DNA from 2 places in the Mesorhizobium sp. BHscii genome. Region 2 is predicted to be linked to the other one. Evidence: predicted binding sites of a transcription regulator. Region 2 holds the regulator's gene; the other holds the start of a gene.
The links. The regulator PhoB, encoded in region 2, activates phosphate uptake and scavenging genes when phosphate is short. The targets are predictions, from matches to a motif close to TGTCATNNANCTGTCAT.
Positions count from the first base shown of each region.

Region 1 (3,483 bases), on a different contig from region 2:
TGGATGGCGGTGAGCGCAATGACGATGGCCATCAGGATGACCGACTGCGCCGCCGAGTCACCCAGGATCAGATTGACGAAGCCGTCATTGTAGACCTTGTAGACCAGCGTCTCGGTCGTCTTGCCCGGCCCGCCGCCGGTGACGGCATGAACGATGCCGAACGTGTCGAACAGCGCATAGACAGTGTTGACGACCAGCAGGAAAAAGGTCGTCGGCGCAAGCAGCGGGAAGACGATAGTCCAGAAGCGCTTGGTCTCGCCGGCGCCATCCATCGCCGCCGCCTCGATCAGCGTTTTCGGCACCGCCTGCAGGCCGGCGACGAAGAACAGGAAATTGTAGCTGATCTGCTTCCAGGCAGCCGCCGACACCAGCAGGATCATGGCGTGGGTGCCGTTGAGGAGCGGGTCCCATGCGATGCCGAGGCTTCTCAGCAAATATGCCAACGAGCCGATCGAAGGATTGAACAGAAACAGCCACAGCATGCCGGCAATCGCCGGCGCCACGGCATAGGGCCATATCAACAATGTGCGGTACAGGCCTTTGCCGCGCACGGCCTTCTCGGCCATGACCGCAAGCAAAAGCGCCACGCCCATCGCAACGATCGCGGTCGCAAGCGAAAACACCACGGTGACGTGGATCGAGTTGAGGTAGGCCGGATCGGCCAGCACCTTGCGGAAATTGGCGAACCAGACGAACCTGGTCCTCAGCCCGAACGGGTCTTGCCTGAGCATCGACTGGTAAAGCGCCTGACCGGCCGGCCAGTAGAAGAAAACCAGTGTTATGGCGAGTTGTGGCGCCACCAGCAGGTAGGGCAGGATCTTGTTGGGAAAGACGATGCGTGGAGACAGGCTGATTTCCCTCGCTATCCAGGAATCGCCCACGCGAGCTCGCGTGGGCGATATTCCAATCGATCGACCGAGATAATCTCGTCAGTTCTCGAGCGCTTCCTCGATCGCGGCGTTGCCGCGCGTGACCGCATTGTCGAGCGCCTGCTGAGCGGTTTGCTGGCCGGCCAGCATCTTCTCGAACTCCTCGTTCTGGATATCGCGCACCTGCGGCAGATTCGGCAGGCGCACGCCCTTCGAGTTATCGGTCGGCGCCTTGCCCGTCATCTGCAGGATGGGTGTCTCGCGGCCGGGGTTTTTGTCATAGAAGCCTGATTTCTTGGTCGCCTCGTAGGCGGCGAGCGTCACCGGCAGGTATCCCGACTTCTGGTGCAGATATTCCTGCACATCGGTCTTGGACAGATAGGCGAAGAAGGTCGCGACGCCCTTGTATTGCTCGTCCGACTTGTTGCCGAAGACCCACAGGCTGGCGCCGCCCGGCGTGGTGTTCTGCGGTGCGCCCTTGGCGTCGGCGTCGTAGGGAAGCTGGCCGATGCCATAGTTCATGCCGGACTTGACGATGTCGCCGAGGCCGCCCGACGATTCGGTGAAGATGCCGCATTCGCCGGCCAGGAAGATCTGCTTGGCTTCGGAGGTGCGCCCGCCATATTTGAAGGTGCCGTCCTTGGCGAGGTCTGTGAGCGCCTGGAAGTGGTTGACGAAAATCGGCGCATTGATCTTGAGCTCGACATCACCGCCGGCCAGGCCGTTTTGCTGGGTGGCCCAGGGCACGTCATTCCACGCCGCAAAGTTCTCGAGATGGATCCAGGTCAGCCAGGTCGAGGTGTAGCCGCATGAGGCGGCGCCGCTCGCCTTGATCTTCTTGGCAGCTTCCCACACTTCATTCCAGGTCTTGGGCGGGTTGTTCACATCGAGACCCGCCTTCTGGAAGATGTCCTTGTTGTAATAGAGGATCGGCGAGGAGGAGTTGTAGGGGAAGGACAGCATGGTGCCGTCCGGCTTCGAATAATAGCCGACGATGCCGGGCAGATACTGGCTCTTGTCGAAGGTCATCCCGGCACCGGTCATCACCTCGGCCACCGGCTTGATCGCACCCTCGGCCGCCATCATCACGCCGGTGCCGACATCGAACACCTGGAGAATATCGGGCGCCTGTCCGGCGCGGAAGGCAGCGATGCCGGCATTCAGCGTCTCGGGATAGGTGCCCTTGAACACCGGAACCAGCTCATAGTCGCTCTGGCTGGCGTTGAAATCCTTGGAGATCTTGTCGACGACTTCGGCGTTGGCGCCGGTCATGGCGTGCCACCAGCTGATCTGCGTGACGGCGAAAGCGGAAGTGGTGGAAAGCAGCGTCAAGGTGGCGGCGACACCGGCCGCGAAGCCGAAGAACTTCATGTTTCATCTCCCGTTTTGTCATTGGCGAAAGGGCACTCTCGCAATGGCAATATGTGCCGCTCGTGACAATTGGACAACGGTTTTGTTGCGGATCGATGAACTCGATCTCCACGCAAAGTGGTGCACGCTTGCGAATGAGAGCTGATGGAAAGGGATTGCCAAGCCGGCTTACGGCTCGAACAAGGCGACGAAGACCGGCAACAAATCGCTGGCGCCTAGTCCGACTTTCCGAGCGCTGTCACGACCAGCCGCTTGGCGTCCGGTCCCGACCATTCGGCCGGGCCGTTCATATGAGCGATCAGGCAGCCTTCGCCGTCGATCAGCATGGTGACCGGCAGGCCGAGCGCCAGGCCGCGCGTCTTGAGATCGTTGAACAGCGCCATCGTCGAATCGCGGTAGTAGCCGAGCGCCTTGACGCCGGTTTCCTCGAGGAACTTCTTCGGCTTGGCGTCGTCGCCGACATCGACGTTGACCGCGACGACCTCGAAGGCGTCGCTGCCCATTTCTTTTTGCAGCGCGTCGAGCGCCGGCATTTCGGCGCGGCAGGGTGCGCACCATGTCGCCCACAGATTGAGCAGCAACGTCTTGCCGGCATGGTCGGCGAGCGTCATCGGCTTGCCGCCAGGGTCGTTGAAGGCAAGGCCCTTCAGCGATTGCGGCGGATCAGCCGGCAAAAGTGCTGCCACTTGGCCGGTGGCAGCCGCCGCGACCGTCTTGGCGCGGTCGGCCTTGGCGGCGCAGGCGACATCGTCCGTGCTGTCGCCAACGGCGACTGGCGCGGGCGCGTTGTTGCCAGAACCGCTCTCGCTGACATATACCGCGACCGCGCCCGCAAGCACGCCCGCCACCAAAGCGGCGAGGATGAGGCGCGGGGCCGGGAAAAATCGATTGCCGTCTGCCATTTTCTAAAAACTGCTCCGGAGCACGGGTTATAGCGATGAGCGACAAGAAGGCCAGCAACCAGATGTGGGGCGGACGTTTTGCCTCGGGTCCGGCCGCGATCATGGAAGCGATCAACGCGTCGATCTCGTTCGACCGCAAACTCTATGCGCAGGATATCAGAGGCTCGATCGCCCATAGCGAGATGCTGGCGCAGACGGGCATTATTTCGACGGCCGATCAAGAAAAAATCGCTCACGGGCTGAACACGATCCTGGCAGAGATCGAAGCCGGCACGTTCGAGTTCTCGACCAGGCTGGAAGACATCCACATGAATGTCGAGGCCCGCCTTGCCGAGCTGATC
Region 1 covers NZ_JBSPKW010000015.1:56,143-59,625, forward strand. Annotated here, with positions in the region: gene ugpA (sn-glycerol-3-phosphate ABC transporter permease UgpA) at 1-848, opposite strand, end outside; gene ugpB (sn-glycerol-3-phosphate ABC transporter substrate-binding protein UgpB) at 930-2,240, opposite strand; gene tlpA (thiol:disulfide interchange protein TlpA) at 2,456-3,142, opposite strand; gene argH (argininosuccinate lyase) at 3,178-3,483, shown strand, end outside.
Region 1: a site for PhoB is predicted at 2,303-2,319, ahead of ugpB (sn-glycerol-3-phosphate ABC transporter substrate-binding protein UgpB). Genes of this name have one in related genera too.

Region 2 (3,483 bases):
ACCAGGTGACGGCGTTGATCGGCCCATCGGGCTGTGGCAAGTCGACCTTCCTGCGTTGCCTGAACCGAATGAACGACACGATCGATATCGCGCGGGTGAGCGGCAAGATAACGCTCGACGGCGAGGATGTTTACGACCCGAAAATCGATGTCGTCGAGCTGCGAGCTCGCGTCGGCATGGTATTCCAGAAGCCGAACCCGTTTCCGAAGTCGATCTATGAAAACGTCGCCTACGGTCCGCGCATTCACGGCCTGGCCAGGAGCAAGTCCGAGTTGGACGGCATCGTTGAATCGAGCCTGAAGAAAGCCGGTCTGTTCAACGAGGTCAAGGATCGCCTGCTCGAGGCGGGCACCGGTCTCTCCGGCGGACAGCAGCAGCGCCTGTGCATCGCGCGCGCCATCGCCGTGTCGCCGGAAGTGATTCTGATGGACGAGCCCTGTTCGGCGCTGGATCCGATCGCCACCGCCCGCGTCGAGGAACTGATCGACGAACTGCGCCAGAACTACACGATCGTCATCGTCACCCACTCGATGCAGCAGGCAGCCCGCGTGTCGCAACGCACGGCGATGTTCCATCTCGGCTACCTGGTCGAGGAGGGCGCAACCGACAAGATGTTCACCAATCCCGACGACAAGCGCACCCAGGACTACATCACCGGCCGGTTCGGCTGAGCGGTCCGGCGGCGAATTTCGAACACGAGGACAGGATCATGGGTGAACACACCGTCGCATCTTTCGACGAGGAACTGGAGCACATCGACAGGCTGATCCGCGACATGGACGAGCTCGCCGCCGCGATGGTCGCAGCCTCGATCCGCGCGTTGCTTGCGTCAGACAATGCGATGGCGCAGCGTGTCGTCTCGGACGACGCCATCATGGATGCGCGGCAGCGCGAACTCGACGATAGCGCGATCACGCTGATCGCCAAGCGGCAGCCGATGGCGCAAGATCTGCGCGCCGTGGTTGGCGCAATCCGCATGGCCGGCGATCTCGAGCGCATCGGCGATTTGGCCAAAAACATAGCCAAGCGGGTCAGCGCAGTCGGGCAGAGCGCCACGCCGCGTAATCTGTCGCACGGTATCGACGCGATGGCGGATCTCGTTCTTGTGCAGCTCCGCGGGGTGGTCGAGCACTATGTGTCGCGCAATGCCGGCGCGTTGAAAGAGCTGCGCGCCGACGACCAGAAGATCGACGTGAAGTACACGGCGGTTTTCCGCGAACTCCTGACCTACATGATGGAGGATCCGCGCAACATCACCGCCTGCACGCATCTTCTGTTTTGCGCCAAGAATCTCGAACGCATCGGCGATCATGTCACCAACATCGCCGAAAACGCCTACTTTGTCGTGACCGGGCAGCAATTGCCGGCGGATCGCCCGAAGCTCGACGAAACGACGATGTCGGCGCCGGCGACATGACAGGAGTGACCGGCCGATGATCGCGCCGCGCATCATGGTGGTGGAGGATGAAGAGCCGCTGGGCGTCCTCCTCCGCTACAATCTGGAATCCGAAGGCTATCAGGTCGAGGTGGTGACGCGCGGCGACGAGGCCGAAATCCGGCTGCAGGAAAATGTGCCCGATCTTCTGGTGCTCGACTGGATGGTGCCGGCGGTTTCGGGCATCGAGCTTTGCCGGCGCCTTCGGGTGCGTCCCGAAACCGAGCGGCTGCCGATCATCATGCTGACCGCGCGCGGCGAGGAGAGTGACCGGGTTCGCGGCCTTTCCACCGGAGCCGACGACTATCTGGTCAAGCCGTTCTCGACACCGGAATTCATGGCCAGGGTCAAGGCGCTGCTGCGCCGCGCCAAGCCGGAAGTACTGTCCAGCGTGCTGAAGGTCGGCGACATCATGCTCGATCGCGAATCGCACAGGGTCTATCGCAAGAAGAGTGAGATCCGGCTCGGACCGACCGAATTCCGGCTGCTCGAATTCATGATGCGGCACCCGGGTCGGGTCTTCTCGCGCAGCCAGTTGCTCGACAATGTCTGGGGCGAGACGATCTACATCGACGAGCGCACGGTGGACGTCCATGTCGGCCGGTTGCGCAAGGCAGTCAACAACGGCCGCATGCCCGATGTCATCCGCACCATCCGCGGCGCGGGCTATGCGATCAGGGAAGACTAGGGATGTGCTGATATTCAGGTGATGCCGGCCTGCGAACGCCGGCTTCCTGCGCTTCCGGTGCTCACGTACCAAAAAGTACGCTCCGCTCCGGTTCTCGGAACCCACTCTCGACTCGGCCTGACCTGAATCTCAACACCACCCCAAGTCGCCGGGGAGCCCTGCCTTCGAGTTCAAGCCACGTTCTTTCCGACCGAGCCGGCTCGTGCCTGGATGCTCGGCGCGAAGATCTCCTGGTCGATGAAGCTCAGCGCCCGCATGGCGCAGCCTTCTCGGATCAGCGGCAGTTCGTTCGGCTCGGTGTCGAAGGAAATCGAACCTGAATGCTGGCCGCCGGCGGTCTGGGCGATGGCCTCGCGCAGGGCCGGCTCGATCAGGTCGAAGGCGGCAGCGCTGGCACCGACCATGGCGACCGGCGCCGGATCGATCAGCGCGAACAGGCTGCCGAGCCCGAAGCCGAGCGCCTCGCCGGCCTTGCGGTAGGCTTCGCGCTCCGGTCCGTCCGTCTCGCGCGCCCGGGCCGCCAGTGCCCGCATCTCGGCGTCGCTGACATCGGCGACCGGCTCGGCGTTCTCGCTCAATCGCCTTGCGTTGCGCCAGATAGCGTAGTTGCCGGCATAAGCCTCGACGCAACCGCGCCGCCCGCAGCGGCAAAGCGCGCCGCCCGGCCGATGAATCATGTGGCCGAATTCGCCGCCTGAGGAATGGGTGCCGGTGAACAGTTCGCCCTTCAGCACCAGCCCCATACCGATGCCATGCGAGAGCAGGATGGCGATGAAATCGTCGCGGTAGCGATCCGGGTCGCGCCAGCGCAGCGCCACGGCCATCATGTTGCAGTCGTTCTCCATGATGGCCGGGATGCCGAACTCGCGTTCCAGAATGTCGGCGAAGGCGATGTTCGTCTGCGGCGTGATCGGCGACCACAACATGGCGCGCGCATGGGAATCGGTAATACCCTGGATCGCCAGCGCGATGCGGGCGACGCTTTGGACCTCGAGGTCGGGGTCTTCGAGCCGGCGCCGGACGATGGCGACACATTCGTCGATCAGCTCGTCGCGCGACATGGTCAGCGTGTCCAGCCGGCGCTGTTCCTCGGCGACCACTTGTCCGGCATAGTCGATGACAGCGACCGACAGGAAATTCAGCGACAATACGACGGCCAATACCGCAGCGGCTTCCGGATTGAGGCTGAGGCCAACCTGCGGCCTGCCACGTTTCAGCGAAACGGTCTCACTCGCCTTGCTCTCGGCCAGGATGCCTTCCTGGATCAGGTCGGAAGAGATCGCCGATATGGTCGAATGGCTGAGGCCGGTGGTTGCGGCGATCTCGGTCCGCGACGGCTGGCCTGCGCGGCGAACGGCCG
Region 2 covers NZ_JBSPKW010000006.1:93,232-96,714, reverse strand. Annotated here, with positions in the region: gene pstB (phosphate ABC transporter ATP-binding protein PstB) at 1-671, shown strand, start outside; gene phoU (phosphate signaling complex protein PhoU) at 710-1,417, shown strand; gene phoB (phosphate regulon transcriptional regulator PhoB) at 1,434-2,123, shown strand; gene ACWTU7_RS11325 (ROK family protein) at 2,294-3,483, opposite strand, start outside.